3 regions of the Paenarthrobacter nitroguajacolicus genome follow, and region 1 is predicted to be linked to each of the others. Evidence: riboswitches for the same ligand, from Rfam matches in the RefSeq annotation. Region 1 holds a riboswitch; each other region holds the start of a gene.

The links. A riboswitch is a leader RNA that binds a small molecule or an ion and turns the genes downstream of it on or off. The one in region 1 is predicted to bind S-adenosylmethionine.
Region 2: it holds a riboswitch for S-adenosylmethionine, as region 1 does, so the genes downstream of both, metX (homoserine O-acetyltransferase MetX) here and KCX59_RS14320 (aminotransferase class V-fold PLP-dependent enzyme) in region 1, are expected to answer to the same signal.
Region 3: it holds a riboswitch for S-adenosylmethionine, as region 1 does, so the genes downstream of both, KCX59_RS19615 (DUF1737 domain-containing protein) here and KCX59_RS14320 (aminotransferase class V-fold PLP-dependent enzyme) in region 1, are expected to answer to the same signal.

What each region holds. Positions count from the first base shown of each region.
Region 1 covers NZ_CP073234.1:3,012,842-3,023,070, reverse strand. The annotation lists gene KCX59_RS14360 (M23 family metallopeptidase) at 1-146, shown strand, start outside; gene smpB (SsrA-binding protein SmpB) at 224-694, shown strand; RNA gene ssrA (transfer-messenger RNA) at 793-1,161, shown strand; gene KCX59_RS14345 (S1C family serine protease) at 1,333-2,316, shown strand; gene KCX59_RS14340 (hypothetical protein) at 2,313-2,681, opposite strand; gene KCX59_RS14335 (DHA2 family efflux MFS transporter permease subunit) at 2,713-4,167, shown strand; gene KCX59_RS14330 (metal-dependent transcriptional regulator) at 4,217-4,930, opposite strand; gene KCX59_RS14325 (class I SAM-dependent methyltransferase) at 4,940-5,764, opposite strand; gene KCX59_RS14320 (aminotransferase class V-fold PLP-dependent enzyme) at 5,825-7,234, opposite strand; SAM riboswitch class IV at 7,267-7,380, opposite strand; gene hisN (histidinol-phosphatase) at 7,562-8,374, opposite strand; gene rsgA (ribosome small subunit-dependent GTPase A) at 8,431-9,546, opposite strand; gene aroA (3-phosphoshikimate 1-carboxyvinyltransferase) at 9,549-10,229, opposite strand, start outside.
Region 2 covers NZ_CP073234.1:1,581,127-1,591,355, reverse strand. The annotation lists gene KCX59_RS07710 (glycine--tRNA ligase) at 1-744, opposite strand, end outside; gene KCX59_RS07705 (DMT family transporter) at 858-1,862, opposite strand; gene KCX59_RS07700 (RNA-binding S4 domain-containing protein) at 1,886-2,113, shown strand; partial or broken gene KCX59_RS07695 (alpha/beta hydrolase) at 2,126-2,775, opposite strand; gene KCX59_RS07690 (SGNH/GDSL hydrolase family protein) at 2,846-3,688, shown strand; gene KCX59_RS07685 (winged helix DNA-binding domain-containing protein) at 3,741-4,868, shown strand; gene KCX59_RS07680 (hypothetical protein) at 4,931-5,380, shown strand; gene metX (homoserine O-acetyltransferase MetX) at 5,383-6,504, opposite strand; SAM riboswitch class IV at 6,520-6,636, opposite strand; gene KCX59_RS07670 (bifunctional o-acetylhomoserine/o-acetylserine sulfhydrylase) at 6,798-8,114, opposite strand; gene KCX59_RS07665 (VOC family protein) at 8,342-8,980, shown strand; gene KCX59_RS07660 (CPBP family intramembrane glutamic endopeptidase) at 9,121-9,894, opposite strand; gene KCX59_RS07655 (histidine phosphatase family protein) at 9,918-10,229, shown strand, end outside.
Region 3 covers NZ_CP073234.1:4,151,881-4,162,109, reverse strand. The annotation lists gene KCX59_RS19625 (O-succinylhomoserine sulfhydrylase) at 1-597, opposite strand, end outside; gene KCX59_RS19620 (rhodanese-like domain-containing protein) at 598-1,008, opposite strand; gene KCX59_RS19615 (DUF1737 domain-containing protein) at 1,005-1,271, opposite strand; SAM riboswitch class IV at 1,285-1,396, opposite strand; gene KCX59_RS19610 (SulP family inorganic anion transporter) at 1,480-3,183, opposite strand; gene KCX59_RS19605 (NtaA/DmoA family FMN-dependent monooxygenase) at 3,338-4,666, shown strand; gene KCX59_RS19600 (aromatic amino acid ammonia-lyase) at 4,666-6,231, shown strand; gene KCX59_RS19595 (PLP-dependent cysteine synthase family protein) at 6,225-7,289, shown strand; gene KCX59_RS19590 (hypothetical protein) at 7,446-7,589, shown strand; gene KCX59_RS19585 (carboxymuconolactone decarboxylase family protein) at 7,599-8,081, shown strand; gene KCX59_RS19580 (amino acid permease) at 8,583-10,037, opposite strand.

The DNA of each region.
Region 1 (10,229 bases):
GCAGCATTGTCGTAGCAAACGGCCAGCAAGTATCGGCGGGGCAACTCATCGCATACTCGGGCAGCACGGGTAACTCGACAGGTTGCCACGCGCACTTCGAAACCTGGCTTAACAGTGCCGCAGTGGACCCCATGACTCTTCTCTAGCGTGCCGATAGCGCGCAGAGGCTATGCCGCGCTGGCGTACACTAGTTGAAATCCGCATCTAAACAAGGAGTTCTACCGTGCCCAAGGAAAGTGGCCGTAAGGTAGTGGCCACCAATCGGAAGGCCCGGCATAACTACCATGTCCTGGACACCTATGAGGCAGGCATTGCCCTCATGGGAACAGAGGTGAAGTCCCTCCGTGAAGGTCATGCCTCCATGGTTGATGGCTTCTGCACCTTCTACAACGACGAACTGTGGATGGAGGGCATCCACATCCCTGAGTATCACCAGGGGAGCTGGACAAACCATGCTGCACGCCGCCGTCGTAAGCTCCTGCTGCACCGCGATGAACTGGACAAGATTTCGCAGAAAATTCGCGAGTCCGGCTTCACCGTTGTGCCGCTTCAGCTCTACTTCCTGGACGGCCGGGCCAAGGTGGAAATTGCTATCGCCCGAGGCAAGAAGGATTACGACAAGCGCCAGACGCTCCGTGAGCAGCAGGACAAGCGTGAATCGCTGCGTGAGTTGCGGGAACGCAACCGACGCTAGGTAGCGTGTCTCCGGGGAATGATCCGCCGGATGGATGCGTTATGATAGGTAGTCCGACGGGAGTTCAAAGACTCTTGCCGGGTTTGGTAACAAAATACGGGGATGATCGGTTTCGACGATGTTAGTCGCGACAGGTGAAGCGGGCCGAGGATGCAGAATTATCTCGTAAACGCTGTCTGCAAACCAATAAGTGCCGAATCTAAGCGCACTGACTTCGCTCTCGCTGCCTAAGCAGTAAGACAGTCCGTCAGCCCGGGGTTGCTATCGCCCCGGTTCCTGGCGTCATTTAGATAGCCACTGCTGTTTGCCTTCGTCATTGAGGTAAACGGGACTCTTAGATGACTGGGCCCGGATCAGCCACCTGTTCGCAGGATGGCTGGGGCCGAGAAAATCCGACGCGAACTGCGCCCGGAGAAGCCCTGACAAAACGACATCGGACGGGGGTTCAATTCCCCCCATCTCCACCCCGGAAAGCCCTCGGATCCTCGTGATCCGGGGGTTTTCTTTTGCCACCTGCCATCGTTCACCCACGGCGTAGCAACTTCCGGACTACCGGCAACTGCATGGCAGTTATACAGGGTAGACGCGTCGCCGAAGGTTAGCGGTGAAGCGCGGCGGACCTTGGCAGGAGGCACGAGATGACGACAAACCAGGCTTTCGAAGAACAGGCGTCAGACGACGACGGAGCCTTGGACGCGTACTCACAGATCGTCATACAGGTTGCCGAGTCGGTGACGCCCCACGTTGCTGCAATCGAAATGACGAGTACAGACCGCCGCGGACGGGTCCGCGGAGGAAGCGGTTCAGCTGTGGTCTTCACCGGCGACGGATACATGCTGACCAACGCCCACGTGGTGGCAGGCATCCAGTCCGGTCGGGCCGTTTTCGCGGATGGCAAGCAAACTGATGTGGAGCTGGTGGGCGCAGACCCCCTCTCCGACCTGGCCGTGCTCCGTGGCGTGAAGTCAACCCCGCCTCCGGCTTTGCTGGGCAACGCTGACACGCTACGGGTGGGCCAGCTGGTGATTGCTGTGGGGAACCCGCTCGGTTTGGCCGGTTCGGTAACTGCTGGCGTGGTGAGCGGGTTGGGGCGTTCCATCCCCGTACGAGCTGGCGAACACAGGCGGGTGATTGAGGACGTCATTCAAACCGATGCTGCGCTCAACCCAGGGAACTCAGGGGGTGCACTGGCGGATACGAGGGGACGCATCGTGGGCATCAACACCGCCGTTGCGGGTCTTGGGCTGGGGCTGGCAGTACCCATAAACACCACAACCCAGCGCATCATCGCAGCGCTGCTGAGGGACGGCCGCGTGCGCCGCGCTTATCTTGGCCTGGTAAGCACTCCGATACCTCTGGATGCAAGTTCGGTGGTTCGAACCGGCCAGAAAGAAGGCCTGAGAGTAGTGGAGGTCATTCCGGGCTCGCCGGCGGAATTGTCCGGGCTCCAAGCGGGGGATGTGGTGCTGCGTGCGCAGGATCGTGCGGTGTCCAGTGCGGAAAGTTTGCAGAAATTGCTGTTTGCCGATGCTATCGGCCAGCCGTTCCCGCTGACGGTGCTCCGGGAAGGCACAGTACTGAAGCTGACTGCCGTGCCATCCGAAATGAGCCAGCTGGCCTAACCATCGCGAACGTCGACAACGCCGATGAAACGGCTTCCCACGCCTTCATATTCGCTGCGGACATCGCCGAGGAACAGTTCGGGAAGTTCGCTGTTCCGGTGGGTGCCACAGAAGACGAAGGAAAAGTCCGGCCACCATTTCTTGGGGCGAACGGCCTCGGTGTATCCGCAGACAGCACACGTCAGGTGTACCCAGACGGGTCGCTTGCCGGTGCGGTTGGCCCTGGACTGAACCAACCACGCCGGGGGATTGTCCTGGATGTCCCGGAGTTCGGCCTCGGAGAGGCGGGACGGAATGCCGTGGCGTTGGGCCATTTCCATCGAAATATCAAGGGCCAATGCGGCATCACGTCTGCTAATCACCATTCAACGATACGGGACTTCCCGGGCGTAGGCTGTGCACATGACTGATGCTGCGGTCCTTCCGCCGAGCACACCTCTCCAGAAACGCGTGCTGGTGGTGGCAATTGTGGCGTCGTTCATCGCCATCCTCGATGGATTTGTGGTGAATCTCGCATTGCCAGCCATTGGAAGGGAACTGGGTGGCGGCCTGGTCATTCAACAGTGGGTGGTGGACGCGTACCTGCTCACACTGGGGGCATTGATCCTGGTTGCCGGTTCACTATCTGACCATTTCGGCAGGGCAAGGATCCTTGAATGGGGGCTGGCCGGTTTTGCCGTGACCTCGGTGATGTGCGGGCTCGCGTGGACGGGCGAAGTGCTGGTAATCTCCCGGGCACTGCAAGGGATCGCCGGCGCCCTCCTTGTTCCGAGCTCGCTCGCCATGATCATCTCGTCGTTCACCGGCCCGGCGCAGTCAAAAGCCATCGGGCAGTGGTCGGGTTGGACGAGCGCTGCGGCTATTGTGGGTCCGCTGATCGGCGGCATTGCTGTCGACTTGCTCTCATGGCGGGTGATCTTCTTCATCAATGTCATCCCTGCTGTTGCCATCTGGCCAATGCTTGCAAGCCTGCGGTCGTCGGATGCGGCGAGGGACAAGAGCAAAAGCATCGACTACCTGGGAGCTTTCCTGGCCATGGTTGGCTTGGGCGGGCCAGTGTATGCCTTCATCGAACAGGGGAGGATGGGATGGGGCAGTGCCCAGGTATGGGCTCCGCTTCTGGTGGGTGTAGTTGCCATGGTTCTGTTCCTCATCCACGAGGCCCGGACTGCTGAGCCCATGTTGCCGTTGCGACTCTTCAGTATCCGTAATTTTGCCTGGGGTAATCTCGCCACTCTGGCCATCTATGCCGCGATCTCCCTGGGTTTCTTCGTGTTGGGCATTTACCTGCAGCAGGTAGGCGGCATGGGCGCCACCGTGGCGGGCCTGGCGCTGCTTCCGGGCACGGTCATCCTGATGCTGGGTGCGTCCTACTTTGGTGGTCTCGCGGGAAAGTACGGTCCCAGATGGTTTATGACGGTGGGCCCTCTACTGTGCGGTGCGGGCTTCCTGATGTCATTGACTGTCCAGGAGCCGCTCAACTACTGGACGCAGGTGTTGCCGGGGCAGATTGTCTTTGGCCTTGGCCTGGCGACGTTGGTTGCGCCCCTTACGGCTGCCATTCTGGGCGCTGTTCCCTCGGAGGAGGCCGGGATCGGTTCAGCCGTGAACAACGCTGTTGCCCGTATTGCGGGTCTGATCTCCATCGCCTTCGCAGGGGTGATTGTGGGGCCGGCCTTCACCCGGGACGGACTGTACAACGCTCTGCTTGTGACAGCGGGCCTGTTCCTGTTCGGGGCGCTGGCGTCCGCCGTCGGCATCCGGAATCCTGTGCAGGAAGCTGCGGCGGCCGCCGTCAGCGAACCTCATACCGCGTCCGACGACGGCGGTGCGAGCGGGCAGCCCAGCTGACCTAAAGCGCGCCTGGGCTCAATGGGGCCTGGGCTTGTCGGGATCGGGCTTACCGGGCTGGAAGGATGCAGCCTTCGTGCGTCTCCGCGCTTTGAACCCAGAGAGCTGAAGTGACCTCGTCCGCGAGGTCGAACTCGCGGCCTTTAGCGCCGCTGCCGATGCGCACCACCAAAGCTCCGCCGAAGGGTTTGCGGCCCACCACTTCAACGGGCGCGTCCAAGGAAATTTCTTCAGAGGCGAGGTATCGCAAGAGGTCCGGATTCTCATCGCTGATTCGCGTGATCCTGCCTGAGTGGCCCTGATCCAGTTCAATCATTCGGTAAGCGTGCGGCAAGTCGACCGAACCATCTTCCGAAGGAATCGGGTCTCCGTGTGGGTCCCGGACAGGATGTCCAAGCTTGGCCGACATCCGCTCAATGAATGTATCGGACACGGCGTGCTCCAACATTTCGGCTTCGTCGTGGACCTCGTCCCAGCTGTAGCCGAGTTCATCCACCAAGTACGTCTCAATCAACCGGTGCCGGCGCACCATGGACAGCGCGAGCCGCATACCTTGAGGGGTCAGCCTGATGGCACTGTAGGGTTGGTGATCAACCAGGCCTTGGTCCTTGAGCTTGCGCACCATCTCAGACACCGAGGAGTTAGCCACTCCCAGGCGCTGGGCAAGCTGGGACGACGTAATTGGTTTGTCCTGCCACTCCGTGTAGGAGTAGATGACCTTGACGTAGTCCTCGATCGAGGATGAGGGCGTACTGGTCTTCACACCCCAAGCCTACCGTGGCGTTGTACCTTGAACCTTGACTGCCCGCCAGGTCTGCGTCATGTAGGGCAACCCGATGGTTTCACCAGGGACATGGCCGAGGTGGTCGTAGAAGTACCACTCCAGGTTGCCCATGACCTTCGCACGGGTGGCGTCGTTGGCGCGGAGGTAGTAGCTGCGCGACTTGGTCAGTTCCATGATGTCCTCCGGCGTCAGGGCATCCTCCCACCGGGTCAGATGACTTTCCAAACCTTCAAACTCCGGGCCGATGACTGGCCGGAATCCGGGCTTGTGGACATCGCCTGCATGCATGATGCGTGAAAGGCGGTGAACCCACGGGACTGAAGTGTCCAGTTGATTCCAGATCAGTCCCAAGATCCCATGAGGCCGCAGGATCCGGGCGATCTCCGTGCTCGCTGCGAGGGGCTCGCACCAGTGCCAGGCCTGGGCAACGCTGACGACGTCGAATACTGAGTCCGTCAGTCCTGTTGCCTCGGCCGTTCCCTCCAGCGCATTGACGTGGGGGTAGGCTTTTCGCAATTGCTCCAACATGTCCGTGGAAGGATCGACGGCGGTGACCGCCAGGCCGCGTTCTACGAGGAGTGCCGTGAACTTTCCTGTGCCAGCTCCGAGGTCGGCCGCGGACCTCGTCCCCGGAGGAACCAGCCAGTCCACGGAATCGGCGGGGTAGCCGGGTCGCACGCGGTTATAGTGTTCGCCGCCGTCCTGGAAGCTCTGACCGAGTTCATGCCGGCGGGAAGCATCCAGCCTTGGACCACGCGGCCCCGCTGGTCCGGGAGTACGTGGCTGTCCGCTGGCGGCAGCCGGTGAACGCAGGGCCACGAAAGCTCCTTCACAGGGTCACTAAAAGTACCCTATGAATTTACCGCAGTGTTCCTAGTCAACAGTGCAGGGAGCTGCGCCCGCAGTGCCGGGAGTGTTCGGGGCCCATTCGGGGTAGCTGCGATGGTCATTTGCAGGAACCCAACGGCCCTCGTCCACCACGTAGTCCCAGCCCAGTCCGTCGCGCTTGAGTCCTTCGATACCTGCGAGCAGCCTGGTGGCGTCCTCCAACCGGGAGCCGACGCCGAAGCTGGCGCGCAGGGATCCGGAGGGGAGCCCGAGGCGTTTGAGGAGCGGGTGGGCACAGAACCGGCCATCGCGGAGGCCAACGCCGTGCTCGGCCGCAAGATAAGCCGCAACCAGTCCGGCGTCGAATCCTTCAACGGAGAAGTTGACCACACCGATGGTGTCCAGGGAGTCAGCGAAGATCTTGTGGACGGTCACGCCATCGATGGCCTCCAGGCCCTGCACCAGGTACGAGCGGATGGCGGACTCGTGGGCGTGCCACGCGTCCTGGTCGAGCCCTGCGAGGACTTGGGTGGCGCGGGCAAGTGTCGCGGCGCCCAGCACGTTGGGGGAGCCGCCCTCGTGGCGCGCCGGGCCCGCGGCCCAGCTCACTGAGTCCAGGCGCGCTTCACGTACCGCGCCGCCTCCGGCCAGGTGCGGTATGCCGGCGTCGAGCCAGTCCGGACGACCCACCACGACACCCGCACCGAAGGGGGCATAGAGCTTGTGTCCGGAGAAGACGATGTAGTCGACGTCCGCCTCGGTGATGTTGATCCGGCGATGAGGTGCGAGCTGCGCAGCGTCCACCACGATCCTTGCGCCGTATTCGTGGGCAAGCGAAGCAAGGCGGGCGATGGGAAGAATCTCCCCCGTCACGTTCGAGGCGCCGGTAACAGCCAGCAGGCTGACCCCGCCCTGGGCAAGTTCGGCCTCGAGCTTGTCCACCGTTTCGGCCAGGGTTGGTGCCGCGACGACGCTGCGGTGGGGGACTCCCTGCCACGGAAGCAAGTTGGCGTGGTGCTCGATGTCCAAGTACAGGACCTCGCCCGCAAATCGGCCATCCACCTGCGGGAGGCATCCGGCCAGGAGGTTCAACGAGTCAGTGGTGTTCCGTGTGAAGATCACTGAGTCATCGGCACGCCCGCCGACGAAATCACGGACGATGTTCCGCGAGTTCTCGTACACCGACGTGCTGATTTGCGAGGCGTACCCGGCGCCCCGGTGAACGCTGGCGTAGTAGGGCAGGACCTCGTTGAGGTAGGCCGAAACGACGGTCAGGGCCGGGGCCGATGCGCCGTAGTCCAAGTTTGCGTAGCGGACGTGGCCACCCTGAATCAGGGGAGCCTGAAGCTCAGCGCCAGTGACCGCGGCAAGCGGACGCACAGCGGTTATCGTCTCTGCTGTGGATTCTTCAACAAAGGACGGAATGATGTTGGAGTTGAACGTGACAGTGCTCATGGAACCTCACTCAAGAGGGACCCCCATAGGGGGATCCGCGCTTGCCGCATCCGTTCCGGACCGGCCGGGTCGTCACCCGGGGCACCCCACCGCGAATGGAGGGTTGCCGGCCAGCAAACCGGGGTTTAGCGCTGGCACTCGTGACCTGTAAAAAAGGCTAAGGCACGTCCGGGGAGGCTTCCAAAGCCGCTCCCTTTTGTTAAGCCCTTTGTTACGTCGAATGCGAAATCCCTTCTTCGCCGAATAAAAAACGGCGGAGACCCCCTACGGGGGCCAACCGCCGTCGAAAATTCCGCCTGCTGCTTGGTTGGCCAGGCGTGGATAGGTTTAGAGAAGGTCGTCCAATCCGGGGTTGAGGCGCTTGAGGACCTCGGAGTGCAGGATCGAGTTGGTGGCCAGGGCGTTACCGCCAAACGGACCGTCTTCGCCTTCCAAGGACGTGAAACGGCCGCCTGCCTCGGTGACGATCGGGACGAGTGCTGCCATGTCGTAGAGGTTCAGTTCAGGCTCGCAGGCGATATCCACTGCCCCCTCTGCCACGAGGCAATACGACCAGAAATCACCATAGGCGCGTGTCCGCCAGATGTCTTCCGTCAGCCCCAGGAATTCATCCAGGTTGCCGCGTTCCTTCCACCCCGAAAGGCTGGAATATGACATGGAGGCGTCGGCCAGGCGGGAAACGTTGGACACCTTGAGCCGCGTTGCCGAGGCCAGGGAGCGGCCCATGTAGGCGCCCATGTCCTTCGCAGCCCACCATCGCTTGCCTAGTGCAGGCGCACTGACTACGCCCACCACAGGTTCCCCCTCATCCACGAGGGCGATCAACGTTGCCCACACCGGGACACCGCGGACAAAGTTCTTGGTCCCGTCGATGGGGTCTATGATCCAGCGACGTGAACCGTGACCGCTGCTGCCGAACTCCTCGCCCAGGACCGCGTCCCGCGGACGGGAGCGGGACAGTTGACCGCGGATTGCTTCCTCTGCGGCCTTGTCAGCGTCAGTGACAGGTGTGAGGTCGGGCTTGGTTTCGATCTGCAGGTCCAGTGCCTTGAAGCGATCCATGGTCTGGGCGTCGACTGAATCGGCGAGGACGTGGGCCAGGCGCAGGTCATCGTTGTAGGTGGAAACGGGATGGGTCATGCCACCAAACTATCCTGAATCGTTCGCTGCATTGGGGACGTGAAGCAGACAACGAATCAGTTGACGGTGCCCAGTTCCTTGGTCTCTTTCGCTTCGAGCCTTGGGTCTGCACCCAGCAATCGGCGCAAGGAGGCCAACCGGGCCACTCCCGATGGCCCGGCATGGCCATCGTTTACCCATGCATCCAGCCCGCAATTAGTGGCTGTGGCACCGTGCTTGCAGCCGCGGTCGCAGGTCTCGGTGCCGGGCTCAAGGTCCGGGAACGAGTGCAGTATCCGGTCCGGATCCACATGCGCCAAGCCGAAGGAGCGGATTCCGGGAGTATCGATGATCCAGCTGCCGGACGGTGCATCGTCCAGCTTCAACGCCAAAGCCGAGGATGATGTGTGCCTGCCACGGCCCGTGACCGCGTTGACGCCCCCAGTGGCGCGCTCTGCGCCTGTCAGCGCGTTAACCATGGTGGATTTGCCAACGCCGGAGTGACCGAGCATGACGGTGACTTTTCCACCCAGGTGCGAGCGGAGTTGGGATACGGCGACCTTGTCCAGCCGGGCTGATAGTCCGTCATCGGAACGGGCATCGATGCCGCCGGCCTCGGAGTCAGCGGTCCGGCTGATGATTACGGGAAAATCCAAGCTCAGGTAATTGGCCAGGAGTTCCGCCGGGTCCTTCACATCCGCCTTGGTGATGAGCAGCAACGGCTCGATGCCGGCGTCGTACGCTGCGACCAAGGCGCGATCAATGAATCCGGTGCGTGGCTCCGGGTTGGCCGCCGCAACAACCACCACGAGCTGATCGGCGTTGGCCACGACCACCCGTTCGATGGGGTCCGTATCGTCGGCACTCCGGCGAAGGAGGGTCTTCCGCTCTTCCACCCGGACCAGGCGCGCCAAGGTATCGGGAGACCCGGAGACGTCACCCACCAATGCGACGAAGTCGCCGGGGACAACGGGGTTGCGTCGCAGTTCGCGGGCGCGGGCTGCGATAACGATCCGTTCGTCGGCGGAATCTTCGCCAACAATTGCCCTGTACCGTCCGCGGTCCACTGTGATGATCCTGCCTATTACGGCGTCATCGTGGCTGGGGCGATCCTTGGTGCGTGGCCTGGATCCTTTTTTGCTGGGACGGATCCGGACGTCGGATTCGTCCCAGGAGCGTGCGTCACGGCCCATGGTTAGTTGCTGGCCTCATCAAGATCGGTGTTGGCATCAGTTGGCTGCAGCATTGCTTCCCACATCTTTGGAAAATCCGGCATGGTCTTCGATGTCGTGGCGATGTCCTCAACCTGTACGCCTTCGACGGCGAGCCCCAGGATGGCCCCGGCAGTGGCCATGCGGTGGTCTGCGTAGCTGTGGACCACGCCGCTGTGAAGGGCCGACGGGCGGATAACCAGGCCATCGGCGGTCTCTTCCGCGTCGCCCCCGAGGCTGTTGATTTCGGCAACCAGCGCGGCGAGCCGGTCCGTTTCGTGTCCGCGGAGGTGGGCAATACCGGTCAGCCGGGAGGGGCCGCTGGCCAATGCGCACAGGGCGGCCACAGTGGGTGCCAATTCGCTTGTTTCGTCGAAGTCGGCACCCTTGATTTCTGCTCCGCCGGTCACCGTCAGTGTCCCGTTTTCGAAAGTTACTTCTGCTCCCATGGTGGTCAGGATGGTGCGCCACTGGTCGCCCACTTGTGTGGTCCCGGCCGGCCAATTGGGGATGCGGACGGTGCCGCGTGTGGCCAGCGCAGCGGCGAGGAAAGGTCCTGCATTCGAGAGGTCCTGTTCGATCCGCTGGTCAAAAGCGCGGATGGGTCCCGGAGAGACCCGCCAGTGGTTGGGCACGGAATCGTCCACGACGACGCCGACGCTGCG
Region 2 (10,229 bases), 1.4 Mb from region 1:
GTTGTCTTCACGGATGCCCAGGTCCGTGTACCAGGACATGCGCTCCTTCATCCAGTACTGATGCCACTCTTCATCGGTTCCGGGCTCGACGAAGAACTCCATCTCCATCTGCTCGAATTCGCGGGTACGGAAGATGAAGTTGCCCGGCGTGATTTCGTTGCGGAAGGACTTGCCGATCTGGCCAATGCCGAACGGCGGCTTCTTCCGCGAGGTGGTGAGGACGTTGTTGAAGTTCACAAAGATGCCCTGGGCGGTTTCCGGACGCAGGTAGTGCATGCCTTCGTCGCTGGCCACCGGGCCGAGGAAAGTCTTGAGCAGGCCGGAGAATTCCTGGGGCTCGGTCCACTGGCCGCGGGTGCCGCAGTTTGCGCAGGCGATATCCGCCAGGCCGTTTTCTGCCGGGCGGCCCTTCTTTTCTTCGTACTCTTCTTCGAGGTGGTCGGCACGGTAGCGCTTGTGGCAGGACAGGCATTCAACCAGGGGGTCGGAGAAGACATCCACGTGGCCGGATGCTTCCCATACCTGGCGGGGAAGGATGACGGAGGAGTCCAGGCCTACAACGTCCTCACGGCCGCGGACCATGCTCTGCCACCACTGGCGCTTGATGTTTTCCTTCAGTTCAGCGCCGAGGGGACCGTAATCCCATGCCGAACGGGAGCCACCATAGATTTCACCGGCCTGGAAGACAAAGCCCCTCCGCTTGGAGAGGGAAATGACCTGGTCAAGGACGGATTTTGCTGCCATGGGTAACTCCATTTGTTCTACAGGGCCGCTGGGTGCGGTCCGCGGTGGTTTGCCCCGGAATCCGGACGAGGTTGTCCGGCGGGGTGATGGGGGAAAGTTTGTTGATTCCTACCCTACCGGCCTTTGGGAGGGACTCTTCGTGCGAAAGCTCCCTTGGGCCAGGGCAGTGTGGCCACGATGATCGCGGCGAGCGTCAGGACCGTACCCAGCACCGTGGGCAAGGCGACCACTGCGCCGGGACTGGGGATCACGACGTCGAGCACCAGCGACCCCACCAACTGCCCGGCGATCATGCCCAAACCGGTGATCAGGACACCAAGACTCCGGACCAGCAGCGCCGCCAGGCCGATGAAGAGGCAGCCCATGGGCCCGCCAAGGTAGTACCACCACTCGCTGGGAAGCGGATTTCCCGGCCCGGCCACAGCCAGCTTGATAATCCACGCGATCCATAGAATGAGCGATCCTGCAATGAAGTTGACCAGCGTGGCTGCGATGGGCGTCCCGTAATGGACTGTGGCAGTTCCGTTCATTGCCTGCTGGAAGCTCATGAAAAAACCGGCGGCCAGCGGCAGGAGGACGGGCAAGACGAGCGAGGCGATGTCGGTGTCGCCGCTGAAGCGCGGGGAAACTGCCCAGGCGACGGCGGCCACCGTCAGGACACTGCCCAGGACCCGGACTCCCGTGATGGCGCGTTTTCCTCCCGGGCCGATGCCCATTCGGTCCACGAGCAGTCCGCTCAACGTCTGGCCGGTCACCGCTGCGACTGTGAACAACGCGACACCCAGCAGGGCAACAGTGAACGACTGGGCAAAGACGAACAACGCGCCGATGGCACCGGCCATCACGTAGAACCGGGGGAAGCTGCGGTTCCGGACGGCAGGAATGATGCGCTGGAGCCCTGCCCTGCCCTTGGGGGTGGCAAGTGAGATGGCACTAATGAGCAGGAGTCCTGTGGTGAAGCTCACCACAGCCGCGGCGATGCCGTCGTCCAGTTTGGCGCCGAGGGCCCCGTTGATCCTCCCTTGAAGCGGGATCACCAGGCCCGTCGCTACTGCAATGGGAAGGCCAATGACCAGCGGAAGGGCGGGACGGGGAGAAGGCTGCGGCACCGTCACCACACTACTTCAGGCATCATTGCTGTATGAGCAACCCCGAAATTGAAGAGATCCCCATCCGCGACGACATGATCCGACTCGGCCAGCTGTTGAAGCTCGCAAACTTGGTGGAGGACGGCGTTGAAGCCACGGAGCTCATCAAGAACGGCTTGGTCAAAGTCAACAACGAAATCGATGACCGCCGCGGACGCCAGCTCCACGTCGGCGATACCGTGACCGTCAATGGCCAGACGGTCCGGATCACCGCCGCCTGACACATCGGAACCTCAGTCAGTGAGCACCTTGTGGGTGAGGAATTCGCCCACGTGTCCGATCTCCTGCTGGTTGATGCCGTGCCACATCCCCGTGTAAAGCACTTTGGTGAGGTCGACGTGCTTGCGCACCCAGCCCATGGTGTATTCGATTTTGTCCTGGGTGATGACGGGATCCTGCTGGTCGCGGCCCCAGAACATCGGTAGCGTTCCGTCCAGTTCGTCGTCCCGGAATGCGGCGTCAGCGCCGGCGTCGATCACAAAGCCTGAAAGCCCGACGACGGCAGCGAAGTCCGCGGGACGGTAGCGGAGCATGGTGGTGGCCATCGCCATGCCCATGGAGAAGCCCAGCAACGTCACGGACGAGTGGTTGGCTTTGACTGTGTCCAGCCACTCAAGGGCGTACTCGGCTGCCTGCTTACAGCTTCCAACGAGTAGTCGATGGACGCGGTAAGGGGAAACCACGTGAAGCCCGGCCCCATGGGCATCGGCGCTCGAAGAGCGGCCACCACAAAACCCTCGGGCAGCAATCCGGCCAGGCTGAACAGGTCGTCCTCGTTGGAGCCGTAACCGTGCAGCAGGACCAGGAGCGGCTTGCCGGCACGCTCGGATTCGTCGTGGGACCACAGGACAACGGGAGCGGGAAATGTGGGTGCTTCAGTCATGGGTCTATTCTTACAGTTACCCACCAGTAACAACCTACGGTGGCGTAGGGTCGACGTCACGGTGCAGGATATGAGCGTGAGTGAGAACAATCCTTTACTGAAGCCGGGCGAGCCCGTTCAAAAACACCCTTGGACCCGTTATGTGGCCCTGGGTGACTCCTTCACGGAGGGCATCGGCGACCCTGAGCCGCAGAACCCAGGCGGTTATCGTGGTTGGGCGGATCGGGTTGCCGAGGAACTGGGCCGCAGCCAGGAAGATTTCGCCTACGCCAACCTTGCTATCCGTGGCAGGTTGCTGCAGCAGATTATCGATGAACAGGTAGGCCCCTGTTTGGAACTGCAGCCTGACCTCGTGTCCATTTCAGCCGGCGGCAACGACCTCATCCGTCCCGGCGGCGATCCCGACCTGTTGGCGGAAAAACTCGACGCCGCAGTCGCGGAGCTGAGCTCGGGAGGTGCCACCGTGGTGCTTTTCAATGGCCCGGACACGGCAGCATCAGTACTCGGGCGCATCCGCGGCAAGGTGGCCATTTACAACGAGAACCTCAGGACAGTAGCTGCGCGGCACGATGCCATCATCGCGGACATGTGGTCCTTGCGGCAGTTGGCGGATCCCCAGATGTGGAACGTTGACCGCCTTCACTTCTCGCCGCTGGGCCACCACACCATCGCCATGATGGTTTTGGAGGCGTTGAACGTCGAGCACACGCTTGAGCCCCTGATGCCCAAGCCCCTTCCGCCGCGCACGTGGCGTCAGGCCCGGTCTTCCGACCTTGTCTGGGCACGTGAATTCTTTGTCCCATGGGTGATCCGGCGGCTTCGGCATCAGTCCTCCGGCGACGGAATCACGCCAAAGCGTCCGACGCCGGGACCCGTCTTCGGTTCCACCGGCACCTTGCTGCCGCGCCGCTGACGTGACGTCGGGTGCCGGCTCCCTGCATGCGGAGGCTATTCGGAGGATTCGGTTGCGGCGGCAGCAGTTGCGGGCTCCCTACGCCGGAAGTCCCGGGGACGTGGTCCGCAACCTCCTGGCCGTCCAATCGCAGGAGTTCCCCTATGCGAGGTGGACTCTCGCACAGAGAAGCTCCACCAGCGCTTCATCGATGGTCACTGCCTTAAGCGTTGAGCAGGCGGTGGCCGACGGAACCATCCTGCGGACGCATATTCTCCGGCCCACGTGGCATTTCGTGCATCGGGACGATCTTGGCTGGTTGATGGCGTTGTCCGCTGATCGCCTCCACCAAGGCAACAAAGGCATGTACCGACAAACAGGAATCGATGACGACTCCGCTGCCAAGAGCGGCCGAATCCTCGCCGCCGCTGTGGCCGATGGAGCCCACAAGACGCGCGAGGAACTGGCCGAAGTCCTGGGACAGTCCGGATTTCCCAGCAAGGGCCTGGGCTTCATCTACCACCTCATGCACGCGGAAATCAGCGGTGTCCTGGTCAGCGGCTCACCCGTCCGTTCCGCAGGCGGCGCCCTGAAACAAACGTATGCCCTGTTCGACGAACGGGTACCCGGTTCGGCTCTTAAGCCTCTGACCGCCGAAGGCCGCGAACAGGCTCTTGGACGGTTGGCACTCCGATACTTCACCAGCCGGGGACCCGCCACGGTCAAGGACTGTGCGGCGTGGTCCGGGTTGACCATGAAAGACGTAAAGCGGGGAATCGAGGTGGCGGGTGCCATGTCCCCCGGGAGTCTGGGGGCGGCGCAGTGTGATGGTTTCGACTTTTATCTGGCTTCCGAGGAAGCGGACGCTCTCGCGAGTGGTAACGATCCTTCGCCCGCCGAGGATCCCGGGCTTCCCCGCGTCGACCTTATCCAGTGCTACGACGAATACGTGATGGGCTACTCACAGTCCCGGCACTTCCTTGGTGGCACGGCGCCCATCTTCCCCGAGGACAACGGACCCATGCACGTGGTCCTGCTGGACGGCAGGTTGGCCGGATGGTGGCGCCATGGCTTCTCCGGCAGAACCTGCGAAGTGGACGTCCGAATGAACCGGCCCACCACCGCAAAAGAGCAGGAGGCCCTGCAGTCGGAGGTGGATCGCTACGGCCGGTTCCTGGGCATGCAGAGCAAGCTGGTCTGAAGCAGCCGCAGTGGTTTTGCCGGTCAGGACTAAGCTGGGATGAGACCTAGGAGGCCTGCACTGTGAACAATCTGATCTTCTGGATCATCGTCTGCTCTTGGCTGATTCCACTCGGGATCCGCATGTACAACCGCTCCCGGGCGCGTCGGATCCAGGACAATAACTTCCGCGACCCCCGCTACCCACAGCAGAATCTGCCCGGACCAGGGTATCCCCCACAGAATTACCCGCAGCAGAATTATCCAGGTCAGGGATACCCGACGCAGGGTTACCCAGGTCAGAATTACCCCGGGTACCCTTCCGAGCCGACCGTCATCCGCCCCGCGGTTTCGACACCGCAGGCCGGGCCGCCGTCGAACCCTTCATCCCCGGCACCGTTCCCCTCAGCGGGCGCTTCGGAGCCGCAGGGATTCCGCGCCCGCAAGTTGGCGGAGCTGGACACGAAGTTCAGCAACGGCGAGATCGCCATGGAGGATTACATGAAGCAGCGCGGCGAAATCATGAACGGCTAGGGCTAGGCGAAGAATGATTCTCGGAGTTGTGCCGAGAGCTGGCCGATCTCAGTGAGGAAGCCGTCGTGACCAATCGGAGCCTCAATGAGGTGGACCGGCACATCCCCAGGTAGCGCCGCGGCAAGTTCCCGCGACTGTGCAGGGAAGTAGAGCCTGTCGCTGTCCACCGCCGCCACGAAGAACTCAGCCGTAGCGCGCGACAACGCCTGTTCCAGCGGGCCGCGGCCCCTGGTGACGTCGTGGGACATCAGGGCTTCGGTGATGGCGATGTAGCTGTTGGCATCAAAACGGCGGACCAGCTTCGTTCCCTGGTGGTCCAGATAGCTTTCCACCTGGTAGCGGCCACGCTCCCCCAACACCGCGGCAGCGAGTGGTGTCTCCTGGTGCTGGGCTTCCCTGCCGAAGCGGAAATCCAACTCCAAGGCTGAGCGGTAAGTGATGTGGGCGATGCGTCGGGCCAGTGCCAAACCATGTTCAGGTGCAGTGCCGCCGTAATAGTCACCGTTTTTGAAGTTCGGGTCCTGCCTGATGGCCAAGGTTTGGGCTTGAGCAAAGGCAATCTGCTCGGCCGTACTGTAGGCGCCCACCGAAATTACGGCGCAGCGTTTGACCCTGTCGGGGAACGTAACAGCCCATTCAAGGGCCCTGGCGCCGCCCATGGAACCGCCCAACACGGCGTGCCAGGCATCGATTCCCAAGGCATCGGCGAGGCGCGCCTCAGCCTCCGTGCTGTCGCGCAGCGTGACCAACGGGAAACGTGAGCCCCAAGGACGTCCGTCCGGTGCTTCTGACGATGGGCCGGTGCTGCCATAACAACCGCCCACGATGTTGATGGAAATGACGAAAAACTTGTTGGTGTCGATGGTGGCACCCGGCCCAACGAGTTGCTCCCACCAACCTTCCTCGTCGGTGGCTCCACGGGCTACGTGAGTGCTGCCCGTGAGCGCATGCTGGATGAGGACGGCATTGGAGGCATCGGCATTCAGCTGCCCCCAGGTCTCATAAGCGAGGACGACATCGGGGAGGAATCCGCCGGCCTCAAGTTCCAACGGCCCGATGCCGGCGTACTTGACGGTTCCGTCTTCTTCTCCGGATTTGGGAAGGGCTGTAGCAGTAATGGTCATTCCTTTGACACCTTAACCTCGCGCTTGCCCGTCGCCTTGCGTGCGAACAGGCCAGGTCTTCACCCGGGGCACCCCACCGCGTAGGAGGGTTGCCGGCCAGCAAGCCGGGGCTGTGTGCTGGCACTCATGACCTAATACGAAGAGTCTAGGAAATGCAGGGTGGTTCTGGCGAAGAATGTGACAACAGTGTGACGGTTTAGGGCGTCTTCGTTCACGAACGAGCACCCGGAACTGCCGCCCGGCGAATAATCGTCGACGCGGGCGGCAGCCGGGCTGTGACTCTAAGCCGCGCGTTAGGCGCCCTTGGCGGCCCGGAAGCCCGCTTCGAGGTCGGCGATGATGTCATCAACGTGCTCAATGCCCACGGACAAGCGCACGAGGCCGGGGTTGACGCCGGCAGCGACCTGCTGTTCCACCGTCAATTGGCTGTGTGTAGTCGACGCCGGGTGGATGACCAGCGAGCGGACATCACCGATGTTGGCAACGTGCGAGTGCAACTCCAGGCCGTCCACGAAGCGCTTGCCGGCTTCGACGCCGCCCTTGATGTTGAAGGCAACAATGGCGCCCGTGCCCTTGGGTCCGTACTTCCGGCCGCGGTCGTACCACGGGCTGGACGGCAGGCCCGCATAGGCGACCGATTCGACGTCGTCGTGGTTTTCAAGCCATTCGGCCACCTTGGTGGCGTTGGCAACATGGCGTTCCACGCGCAGGCTCAAGGTCTCCAGGCCCTGGGCAATGAGGAAGGCGTTGAACGGGGACACGGCAGAGCCGAGATCGCGAAGCAACTGGACTCGGGCCTTGAGGATGTAGGAGAGGTTCGCGCCCAGTGCACCGTCCTTGCCGAGGTCCCGGGCGTAGACCAGACCGTTGTAGCTGGGGTCCGGGGTATTGAAACCAGGGAAGCGGTCCGGGTCCTTGCCGAAGTCGAAGTTGCCGGAGTCCACAATCACACCGGCGATTGCCGAACCGTGACCACCCAGGTACTTGGTCGCGGAGTGGACCACGATGTCCGCTCCCCACTCGATGGGCCGGATCAGGTAAGGCGTGGACAGGGTGTTGTCCACAATGAGGGGAACGCCGGCCGCGTGTGCGGTGCGGGCGATGCCCTCGATGTCCAGGACATCCTGGCGGGGGTTGGAGACGACCTCGCCGAAGAACAACTTGGTGTTCGGCAGGACGGCGTCACGCCACTGGTCCAGATTGTCCGGGTCCTCGACGAACGTGACCGAAATGCCGAACTTCTTCAGCGTGTGCGCCAGCAGGTTGTACGTGCCGCCGTACAGGCTCGGGCTCGCTACGATGTGGTCGCCCGCCTCGGCGATATTCAGGATGGCGAACGTCTCGGCAGCCTGTCCGGAGCTGAGCAAGAGGGCAGCCAGGCCACCCTCAAGGCTCGCAACCCGCTGCTCCACTGCATCCTGCGTCGGGTTGCCGATTCGGGTGTAGATGGGAGCCAGCTCGGCCAGGGCAAAGCGATTGGCGGCGCTCTCGGCACTGGGGAACACGAAGGACGTGGTCTGGTAGATCGGAAGCGAGCGCGCTCCTGTGGCGGCGTCAGGCTCCTGGCCGGCGTGGATCTGGCGGGTTTCGAAAGACCATCCTTGGGACATGGAGTTCTCCTGTTCGTGACGCATGGGTTTGGCAGGCAAGGTGAAGCGGTGTGAGCTGGGGCCAGTCTAGGAACTGTCCGGAGGCGAAGACAGCTTTGTGACGCCTGTGGAATCTTTCGGTCTTCCCGCGTCCCTTCATGACGCCCCCTACCACCGGTTATACACATCCCACCTTAGTTAGGCTTGACTTAGCTGAGACCCCGATCACAAAGTGCCAAGATGAAGCCATGCGCATGGATCACGTCTCTTACGCCTGTGAACGAGATGGCCTTTTGGCCACTACCGAACGAATTTCCGCGGCATTGGGAGTGGACGCTGTCCGGGGCGGAGTGCACCCGCGCTTCGGTACCCGGAACATGATCATTCCCCTTGCGGATAACAAGTACCTGGAAGTGGTGGAGGTCCTGGACCACCCCGCTTCCGACAAAGCACCCTTTGGCCAGGCCGTCCGTGCCCGTTCGGCTGCCGGTGGTGGATGGATGGGCTGGTGCGTCGCCGTTGACGACCTTGCACCGTTCGAAGACCGCCTTGGCCGCTCGGCTGTTCCGGGCAACCGCAAGTTCCCCGACGGACGCGAACTGGTGTGGCAGCAGATTGGCATCCTCGGCCTGATCGCGGATCCCCAAGTGCCCTACCTGCTCAAGTGGGAGGGCGACCCCTCGCTGCACCCGTCAAGGATCTACGAGAGCGACGTCAAGATGTCCAGCCTCACCATTGCGGGCTCGGCTGAACGCGTCACCGAATGGTTGGGCGAACCAGTGGAGAAGCCGCTTGAGGATGTCGCCGTCCAGTGGATGGCACCGCACGGCACTCCAGGCATCCTCGCTGTAACTTTCGAAACCGCCTCCGGAGCCGTCACCATCTGACCGATCCAATCCATCCGGGCTGGTCCCGGCCCCGGTCAGCCATGTCCGGAGTCAATCATGTCCGGGCTAAGCTTCGGCCGCCATCAGCGGGTGCCAACGACGTCACCCACCGATGGCGGCCGGATACTTTTAACGGACCTCTACCCCAGGCCCATTGCCTTGCCGAACAGGCTGAATCCAACGAACGCCACGATGTCCAACAGTGCGTGGGCAATCACCAAGGGCATTACCCGCTTGGTCTTGGTGTAGATCCACGCGAACAGCAAGCCCATGACCACGTTCCCTATGAACGGCCCAAAGCCTTGGTACAGGTGGTAGCTTCCCCGCAGGACGGCACTGACCACAATGGCCACCGGCATGCTCCACCCGAATTTGCCGAAGCGGTCCATGAGGTACCCCACCACGATCACTTCTTCCACGATCGCATGGCGCATGGCCGAAAGGACCAGCACCGGCACCGTCCACCAGTAAGCGTCAAGGCCGCTGGGCACAATTGCAGTGGTGATTCCCAGCGCACGACCGGCCGCATACAGGCCGAGCGAGGGGATGCCGATCGCAGCGGCCAGGCCAACACCGTGGAGAAGGTCCTTGCCGGGCCGGGCAAAATTGAAGCCAAGCCGGGCGAACGCCGAGCCGCCCCCGTCTGCCCGGCCGCCAGGTGCATGGGTGGACAGGAAGTAGAACACCAAGGCCACGGGCACCAAAGCGAACACAATGTCCAGCAATTGGTAGGTGAGGTCGAAGTACTCACGCGTGCTTTGGGACCTGTTCAGCGTTGACGTGGCATCCGCCAAAGGTGCCCTCGTCATCTTGTCCAGCAGCTGAACTACGGAGTAGACGGCTGATTGGCCCAAGGACAGGCCCAGCACAATAAGTACTTCGGCGCGCAGCCGGCGACGGGAAGCGAGGAACATATACCCACCCTATGCTTGGTGGGATGGGTGCCCCTGAGAGAATCTTCATGATCCGGCACGGCCAGTCTGCCGCGAATGCCGACACGTCCATCTACAACCGCGTGCCGGACTACCGGATCCCGCTGACGGAGCGCGGAGTGGAGGAGGCCCGGATTGCCGGGGAGGACCTGCGCCGCAAGCTCGATGGAGAACAGGTCTGCGTCTACGTCTCCCCCTATTTGCGCGCGTACCAGACCCTCGAAGCCATGAACCTCGGTCCCCTGATCGAGCGGGTGATTGAGGAACCCAGGCTTCGCGAGCAGGACTGGGCCAACTTCCAGATCGCCGGGGAGATC
Region 3 (10,229 bases), 1.1 Mb from region 1:
ACCACAGCGCTGCAGCAGGGGAGTGGCAAAGACATTGTCGACGACGACAGTCGCCCCGGCGGCATGGGCCAGTTCGCTGACGGCAGCGATGTCGACGATCTCCTGCATGGGGTTGGACGGTGACTCGAAGAACACCGCGGTGGTGGGCTCGGACAGGGCTTCGCGCCACTGCTCAAGGTCGGGTCCGTCAACAAAGACCGTCTCCACGCCCCACCGGGGAAGGATCTCGTTGAGGATCACGAAGCAGGAGCCGAACAGCGAGCGGGCAGCAACCACACGGTCACCGGCAGCCAGCAAGGCACCCAGGGCGGTGAAGACTGCAGACATGCCGGACGCCGTCGCGAAGCACGCCTCGGTTCCTTCGAGCAGCCGCAGCCGCTCCTGGAACGTGGCCACGGACGGGTTGCCGTAACGGGAGTAGACGAATCGCTCGTCCTCGCCGGTGAAGGCACGTTCGGCGGCGGCAGCGGATTCGTAGACGAAACCGGAGTTCAAGAAAACAGGTTCGGACGTTTCCTGGAAATTGGTGCGGTCAAGGCCACCGCGGACGGCCTGGGTGTCAGGGCTCCAGCCGGCGGCGTCGGGATTGAAAGTCACTTACTCGGTCCCCAGATTCGTCGGCAGGCCACGGTTCTTCCAACCATTGACGGTGCGCTCACCGTAGCGGTCCGGTTCGCCTTCGAAGCCCTCCAGGACGTTGTAGGCAGTGAAGCCGGCCTGGGTTGCGGCGATGGCCGCCGAGATGGAGCGTTGCCCGGAACGGCATAGGAAAACGAGCTCAACGCCGTCGTCCTCGGGAGCCTGTTGCTGAAGGTCTTCAATAAAGCGGGAGTTCGGAATTCCGCCGGCCAAGTTCCACTGGATGAACAGGGGGTCGTTCTCGGTAGCTTTGGTGTCGGGGATTCCAATGTGGGCCCATTCGCCCTCGGTCCGGACGTCAACCAGGATGGCACCGTCTTGAAGTTTTGCCCACGCGTCGTGCGGGGTCAGGTCACCTGCGTAGCTCATGCGTGGCCCTCGAACGCTTCTTCGTCGTCGTAGTTCTCCAACTGGTCAACGGCATTGGCCACTGCGGCATCCGCTGTGGCGATCGCGGTCGGCAGGACAACGGCTTGGGCAACGATGACGTCCGTGCCGTTGAACGTAGCTGCCGGGCTCCCGTGGAGGACGTAACCTTCGGCGAGGGCATTGTGGATGCGCTCGCAGAAGTCGCGGGTGTCCGGGCCTGTCACCAGGCGGTAGGAGAGTTTTTCTTCAGTGGGTTCAGGCATAGCTGGTGCTCCTCAGTCACGCTTGCAGTACGAATTGTCGATACGCCGAGTAGTCACCTGAGGCACCCCGCCGGAGAGAGGGTTGCCGACCAGCAAGTCAGGGCTTTGCGCTGGTACTCATTACTCAAGAAAAACGTAACATCCACGGGCATCCGGCCGCACTTGCGAGTGGTGGGGCGGCCGTCATGTTGCGTAATCGGCGGCCGTTTCACTCTTCGTCCCTGAGCGTGCGGACGGCAGCGCCGACTGTAGGAAAGAAGTGGTCCGGCGTGAAACGTGCTGCCGTTCCGAGGCGGATCAGCTTGTCCTTGACAGGTCCTTTGAGTTCGGCGAACACCAGATCCACACCGTGGCGGGCCAACCATTCATCCAGCGTGACGAGGTCGTCCAGGGCCGTGGTGTCGATGCCTGTGATGGGTTCCGCCGCAAGGATGACGTGGGAGATATTATCCGAAGCTTCGTCCAGTTGTTCCCGGACAAAGCTTGCAAGAACCTGCCCGTTGCCGAAGAACAGCGGTGCATCGAAGCGGAGGATCAGGAGCCCGGGGATGCGTTCGCCGTTGGGGTGTCGTTCAAGATCGTGGTACCCAGGGAGCCCTTCTTCGGCACCGAGTTCTGTTCGGTATGGATCCCAGGCCCGCCGCACGAAGTCCAAGAGTGCCAAGGCTATGGCCACCACGATTCCCTGGAGCACGCCCACTGTAAGGACGCCCAGGAACGCAGCCAACATCACTACGGATTCGCTCCGGCTCAGGCTCAACAGGCGCCGGACGCCGGCCGGGTCCGCCAGGGCTATCGCTGCGGCAATCACGACGGCGGCCAAGGTGGCGGACGGAAGGTACTCGGTCACCCCTGGAGCCAGCAGCATGAAAGCAAGCACCAGCACCGAACCCACCACGCCGGTCATCTGGGACTTGGCACCAGCGTCCACAGCCACAGGGGTCCTCGATGTACTGCCGGAGATGGGGAATCCGCCCAGCAGGCCCGTGGCAGCATTGGCTGCCCCAAGTGCTGCCATTTCCCTGTTGCCGGAGACCTTCTTGCCTTCCTTGGCTGCCAATGTTTGGGACAGGACGCCGGTGTCCGCGAACGCCATGAGGGCGATCCCTGCCGCAGCGGGAAGCAGGGTGAGTGCGTCCGCCCAGCCAATGCCGCCGAGCGCGGGCATCGGGAGGCCCTGCGGCAGGACTCCGGTGACCTTGACGTCGTCGTTGAGGCTCCAAACGGCCGTTGCGACGCACGAGCCGACCACCGCCAGCAGCACACCCGGCACTTTCCACTTCAGCAGCCGGGGAATCCAGATCAGCGCCAGCGAACCCACGCCCAGCAGCAGCGCGGTGATGTTGACCTCGCCGCCCAGCACCCCGGTGGTGACCTTCGCAAGCTTTTGCCAGATGTCGCCGTCGGCCTCTATCCCCAGGAACGCCGGCAGCTGCGACAACGCCACCAACAACGCGATTCCGTTCAGGTATCCGAGCCTGATGGGTTTGGAGAGCAGTCCTGTGATGGTCCCGAGTTTGAGGGCCGAACCGGCCAACATCAGTACCCCGATCAGCACTGCCAGGAGCCCTGCCAATGCCACCGACTTTTCGCTGCTACCCGCTGCCAGCGGCACGATTGCCGCGGCAATCATGGGGGCGAGGGCAGAATCGGGGCCGAGGACCAGGATGCGGGAAGGCCCTACGAACGCGTAAACCAGCAGCGGGACCACGGTGGCATAGAGACCGGTGACCGGTGGAAGGCCGGCCGCCTGCGCATAGGCCATACCGGCGGGTACCAGCAGGGCGAAGAGGGCAGCACCTGCCACGACGTCGTGCCGGAGCCATTCGCGTTTGTAGCCCTTGAGCGCCCAGACGCCCGAAAGCCGGTCCTTGGCGGAAGACTTGGCGGAAGATCGGGTGGGTGAACTCATACAGCGATCATTCCCGACCCATGCTGTTTTCGAAACTATGCGACCGCCGTATGTGGAAAATCCGGACCGTCATCAGTCCCGCCCAAATGTGACGCCCCGGGAGCATAATTGACGCAGTACGACCCCCTGTAACTTCGCATGAAATCAGGTCGCGGTGAACGGACAGAGCAGTTCTACACTCAAGCCCATGCTGCATTTTGGATGGTTCGTGGGACACGGTTTTGGTGTCCAAGGCTGGGGGACGCCCGGGTACAGCCTGGGTTACGACTGGAAGAAACCCGCCCTGTACCAGGAGGCTGTCCGGGCCTTTGAACAATCCGGGTTGGACCTGTTCATCATCGAGGATTCCCTCACCGTCCCGGACACTTACGGCGGCACGGCCGAGGTCTCCCTGGCGCACGCGTCGTTTGCTCCGAAGCATGATCCGCTGGCGCTGGTCCCGTACCTTCTCTCAGCCACGGAGCATTTGGGGATCGTCCCGACGGTCAGCGCGTCCTTCTACCCGCCCTTCACTGCCGCCCGGCTCCTGGCCACGCTGCAACACTTCTCAGAAGGGCAGCTCGGCTGGAACGTAGTCACGTCCGGCAGCGACCTCGCCGCCCAGAACTACGGGCTGGACCAGCAGATCGAACACGACCTCCGGTACGAGAAAGCGGAGGAATTCGTCGACGTCGTCAGGCGGCTCTGGCGGAGTTGGGAACCTGGCGCTGTGCTTGAGGACGTTGAGGCAGGGGTGTTCGCGGACCACAGCAAAGTGCACCCTATCAACCATGAGGGCGACTTTTTCAAGGTCAGGGGTCCGCTGAACACTGCGCCTTTGCCGGAAGAACCCGTCCTGGTGCAAGCTGGTGCGTCGCCGCGGGGTAAGGCCTTCGCAGGTGGGCATGCCGACGTGGCCATTGCCTTGGCACGCGGTGCTGACGGGATGAAGTCCTACCGGGATTCCATCCGCGCGGAAGCTGCAAAAGCAGGCCGCAATCCCGACGACGTCAAGGTTCTTTTCGTCCTGAAGCCCACCATTGTTGGTTCCACGGCAGAGGCAGAGGAGTTGCGGGCACAGAGGCGTGAACTCACCCAACGCGACATCGACAGCCAACTCAACTCCATCTCCTACCTTTCAGTGATCGACTTCAAACAGTTCGACCTCGACGCTCCGCTGCCCGAATTGAGCACCAACAGCAACCAAGGGACGCTGGAGCATTTCGCCAAGGCGGCCCCTCCGGGCTCCACACTGAGACAGATCCTGCAGGCCCGCAGCGGAGGAGCGGGTGATTCGATCATTGGTACGGTTGGCGAAATCGCCGACTACTTGGAGTCGACAGGGTCTGAAGTGGGTGGCGACGGTTTCCTCTTCTCCGGCTTCGTGGACCCTGTGACCGTGCACGGTGTACTGGACAAACTCACCCCTGAACTGCGGCGCCGTGGCCTGTTGAGGAAGAGCTACGGCAACGGTGGTTTCCGGCAAAATCTCTTGGACTTCTGATGGTGTCGGCTGAACCGCGAACCTTCCTGATCGGTGCGGCTCCGGTGCTGGCATCGGACGTGGCGCTGGCCGCCGAAGATCCCTCGTTTGACGTGGAACTCAACCAGGAAGCGTTGACTTTGATGCGTAAGTCGAGGGAACTAGTGGAGCTCACCGCGACCTCCGGAAAGCGTGTGTACGGTCTCAACACACTGCTAGGGTCAGGCCGGGATACGGCGGTGGAGGAGAAGTCGCTCCTGGCGTACCAGGTGCAGGTGGTCAGGTATCACAACAGCGGTGTGGGCACGTATCTTGACCGGGCTGCTGCCCGTGCCGTAATCCTTGCCAGGCTTATCGGTTTCAGCCGCGGTGGTTCCGGCGTGCGACCCGAAACAGCAGTCTTCTACGCCGAATTGCTCAACCGCGGAGTCTTCCCCGCCATCCCCCGGGAAGGCTCAGTGGGCTCGTCAGACCTGACCCAACTTGCCGCCGTCGCCGCTGTTGCTTTGGGCGAGGGCGAAGCGTTCGACGCGGATGGCATGCTGATCCCCGGCGCCAAAGCGCTCGCCGACGCCGGTCTCCAGCCACTTGTTCTCGCGCCGGGCGAGGCCCTGGCCCTGGTCAGTGCCAATGCGTACTCGGTGGGTGTAGGAACTCTCGCCTTGGTGCGGTTGCGGCACCTGGCCGAACTGGCCGACGTCGCACTTTCCCTCTCCCTGGAGACGATCGCAAGGTACGACGGCGGCGGGAACCTCAGCCCGTTCTCGCTGGCAATCCAGGCGGCCAAGGCGGTGGACGGGCAGCGGGAGTCGGCTGCCGCTGTTCGCCGCCTTCTGAGCGGTGGGTGGCTGGAGGATGTTCGTCCCGAAGTTTCGGTGCAGGATGCGTTATCGTTCCGGGCCGCGCCCCAGACGCACGGGGCATTTCGATCCCTGGTGAAGCAGCTCGGTACTGCGTTGGAAGTGGAGCTAAACGGCCGCGGCGATAATCCCCTGGTCGATCTCGACTCCGGGCAGATGATGTCCGGCGGGAACTTCCAACCGATGCAACTGGCTCTCGCCTTCGAGGGCCTGCGGCTGGCTTTGGCCCACGTTGGGATTTCCAGTGAACGTCGCATCGCCAAGTTGTACCCACCACAACGGGCTATCCGGGCCCGCCACCTGCAGGCGGCATCCTCCGGGGAAGGTCTGGCCCAAGAAGAACTTCCCGGGCTGCTCTGGTACTCGGCCGCTGGACTGTTGGCCGAACTCAAGTTCCTCGCCGCACCGGCGACGCTCGGGGCGCCGACGCTTTCTGCCGACGTCGAGGACCATTCGACGCTTGCCCCGCTTGCCCTGCAGCAGCTCGAAAAGTCGTTGGAGGCTGCCGAAAAGCTCTTGGTTATCGAGGCGTTGACGGCGTCGTACCTGCTGCTTGAAGCGGGAGCCGCGCAGCCGCTCGGAAAGGGGACGGGCGCCGTCGTGGGAAGACTGGCCGATGTGCTTGCCGACCGGCCGTCGGCTCCTGACCTGGTGGCGCGTGCGCGTGTGGAGTTGCGGGATGCCGTAACCAGGGAATTTTTGGAGACAGGGGAGGAACCGTGGTGAGTACAGCGATCCGCAAACAGGGTGTGCACGCGGCTGTCCCGATTCCGGACGGGCTGGACGCCTCAGTCCTGGACAAAGTGGGCAACACCCCGCTGGTGAAGCTGGAATCACTGGGTCACGGTCTGGGCAGCACCATCCACATCAAGCTCGAGTCCGAAAACCCTGGTGGCTCCATCAAGGACCGCACCGCACTAAGTATGGTTCGGGCGGCGGAAAGGTCTGGTGAGCTGCAACCGGGCGCCACGATTGTGGAAAGTACGTCGGGCAACACCGGGATCGGACTCGCCCTCATCGGACACCTGACCGGACACCCGGTGGTGGTGGTTACGGGCGACACGATCTCCGAGGAGAAGCTTGCCGCGCTGCACAACTACGGCGCCCGAGTGATCCTCACGGACTGGAATGCGCCGTCGGAATCGCCGGAGAACGCCCGCGCCGTGGCAGCGCGGATTACCGCCGAGACGCCCGGCGCGTGGCGGCCCATGCAGTTCGACAACCCTGCCAATCCGGCCGCGCACTATGAAACCACCGGGCCCGAGATCTGGGAACAGACAGGTGGACTGGTGACCCACTTCGTAGCGGGGATAGGCACCGGCGGGACCATCAGCGGGAACGGCCGGTTTTTGAAGGAACGAGTGACTGCCTCAGGACCCGGCGGGCACGTGGAAGTTGTTGGTGCCGACCCCTACGGCTCCGCCTACAGCGGCGGCCATCCCGGCGAGATCCTGGTGGACGGCGTGGGCAACTCCTGGCCCGAAGCTGAATGGCCCAAGGCTTTCGACCGCGCCGTCGTGGACCGTTTCCTGAGGATCCCCAACGACGAGGTTTACACCACCGTCCACAGGCTTCTGGATGAAGAAGGACTCGCGCTGGGTCCGTCTTCCGGGCTCGCTGTTGCCGCGGCTGTGCGGGTGGCTCGAGCAGCACCTCACGGTTCGGTGGTGGTGGCCATAGCGCCCGACGCCGGCACGAACTACCTGAGCAAGGCCTTCAACCCGGTGTGGCTGGCGGAGCACGGCATACGTCTCGCTGCCGACACCCCCGGCGCCCGCGAGTAAGCCCTCTCTCACATCCCTCGGGTTTGGGGTGGGCGCTCTCTCACGTCCCTCGGGTTTGGGGCGGATGCTCTCTCACATCCCTCGGGTTTGGCATAGGGGCTGCTAGCATCTGAAACCCTGGTCGGCACCGGCCGGGCCGTAATTGGGGGGCTTTCTTTGTTTTCAGCTTTTGGCATTCTCTACGTCTTGGTGACAGTGGGCGTTGCAGCTTTGGTGATCTATGCCCTGGTGCTGGCGATCATCTTCCTTCGCCTCCGCATTCAGGAGCTGAAGCGGGGACAGGAACCCCCGTTGCGTTAGGCTCCAACCATGCCTGAACAGGAAACAAAACCACGTCTGGCCGGCTATCTGGACAAGCAGCAGCCGGATCTTTACGCGACCCTAAGCCACTATTCCCAGCAGCTCGTGGACGAAGCTGACCGGCTTGGCATCCCGCGCCGCACCCTTGAGCTCATCAACTACTTGTGCTCGCAGATCAACGGCTGCGCCTTTTGCCTGGACCTTCATCACCGGCGCGCCCTCAAATACGGCGAGACGGAACAGCGGCTGTCGCTCGTTGCCGTTTACAAGGAAGTTCAGCTGTTTGAACCCGCTGAGGTGGTGGCGATGGAGATGGCTGAGCAGATCACCCGTATGAGCTCGTCGAGGCCCAGCCCCGAGCTTTTTGAACAGGCACGTCAGCACTACAGTGACGAGCAGATCAGCGTCCTCTGCATGGCGGCAATAGGGATCAACGCCTTCAACCGTCTGTCCATCTTGAGCGAGCACCCGGTACGCGCAGCCAAGAAATAGATGCCATCGCTAGCCGAGTGTGCTGCCACCACCTACTTTGGCCTCCGACAGGGCTATGACACACCCATTGGCGGGCGTGTCGGAGCCATCCAGGATTCAATGTGGGTGGTGGCGGCACGAGGTATGGGTCGTGACCCTGGTGAAACGAGATCAGCCCCTGGGCAACGGCGAAGGGTTGCCCAGGGGCAGATTGACTTCCAAATATGGTCAGCACCGCGAAGGTCCGCGCGGGCAGGCAAGGCGGGGGCCGCCGTCGTAAGTTCTTAGAGGATCCAACCAGGGCGTGCTGCCACCACCTACTTTGGCGTCCAACAGGGCCGTGACACACCCCTTGGCGGGCGTGTCGGAGCCAATCAGGATTCAATGTGGGTGGTGAAGGTACCACCCAAGGAGAGCCGTGACCCTGGTGAAACGAGATCAGCCCCCTGGGCAACCGGGAAGGGTTGCCAAGGGGGCTGATTGACTTCCAAAGAAGGTCAGGAAGCCACGGACCACAAAGTCCTAAACGTCCACAGTCTTCTTGAGCGACCGGCGTCGTCCGTATTTGAAGTAGAAGATGGCGTAGCAGGCACCCACGAAGGGAACGCCGAACAGGAGTGCAGCTACCTGGTTGGGGTCGAACGCGATGCCGATCAGCGATACCAGGCAGAGCGCGAACGCGAGGATCGGTACCAACGGAAACAACGGAGCCTTGTACGGAAGCGTGCTGAGGTCTCCACCGTTCTTGATGAACGTCCGGCGGTAGATGAAGTGTGAAGCGACGATGGACATCCAAACGCCAACGGTCGCGAAACCGGCCACGGAAACGAGCACCAAGTAGACGGTGGCCGGGGCAACAACGCTGCTGATCAGCGAAGCCAGGCCACCCAGCATACTGACGCAGAGGGCCACCATGGGGATCCCGCGCTTGGTCAGTTTACGGAAAGCCTTGGGGGCGTGGCCTTCGTCGGCCAGCGAGAAAAGCATGCGTGCACAGGAGAAAAGCCCGCAGTTGCCGGCGGAAAGCAGTGCCGTGATGATCACGAAGTTCATGATGTCCGCGGCGTATGGGATGCCGAGCATGGAGAAGACGGTGACAAACGGGCTCTCGTCCACGCTGACTTGTTCGTAGGGAATGGTGGCGGCGATGACCACGATCGCACCAACAAAGAAAATCATGAGTCGTATGACGGTGGTCCGCATTGCCTTGGGGATGTTCGCCCCGGGGTTTGCGGTTTCTCCAGCGGCAACGCCGATCAGCTCGGAGCCCGAGAAAGCGTAGAAGACCGCCAGGCACGTGACGAAGACGCCGGTGAATCCGTTCGGGAAGAGGCCGTCCGGCGTGCTGAAGTTCTCGCCAAAGGACGGGTACTCGCCAGCGGCCAGAGGGTGGAAGCCAGCCAATGCGGCGCCGCCCAGAATGATCAGGCCGACGACGGCGGCAACCTTGATCAGCGCGAACCAGAACTCCGATTCACCAAAGACGCGCGATGAAATGGCATTGAGGGTGAACAGGACCGTGGCGAAGACGAAGCACCAGATCCAGACGTCGACGCCCGGGAACCAGCGTTGCATGAGTAAGCCCGCTGCGGTGAACTCGGAACCTAGAGCCACAGCCCAGCAGAGCCAGTACAACCAGGCCGTGGCAAAGCCAGTAGCCGGGCCGATGGTGCGGGCGGCATAAATGTGGAAGGCACCTGAGACGGGGAACGCAACAGCGAGCTCCCCGAGGCATGCCATCACCAGGTAGACCACCACGGCGCCAATGAGGAAGGCAATCACGGCGCCCAAGGGGCCGGCGGTGGAGATGGTGTATCCGGAACTAACGAACAGGCCAGAGCCGATGACGCCACCCATGGCGATCATCACCAGGTGCCGGGCCTCCATGGACCGGCGAAGTCCTGTCTGTGAGGCGCCAGTCTGGGGCTGTGCCTCGGTTGCCGATGCTTCGGCTTCTGTGGGGGAGCTGAGTCCCATATTCCCTCCGGGAAGTTAGCCAGCAAAGTCTGAAGTAGTTGTACTAGCGGGACGTGATCCAACTAACACGAGAACAAGATTCATCACATGACGAATGATCATTTCAAGGAGGATAAGAAACGTGATTGAACACAATGGGCGCTCATGGTCGAGCCCAAGAGTTTCTAATCATTGAGTCATGCGAGCAATTAC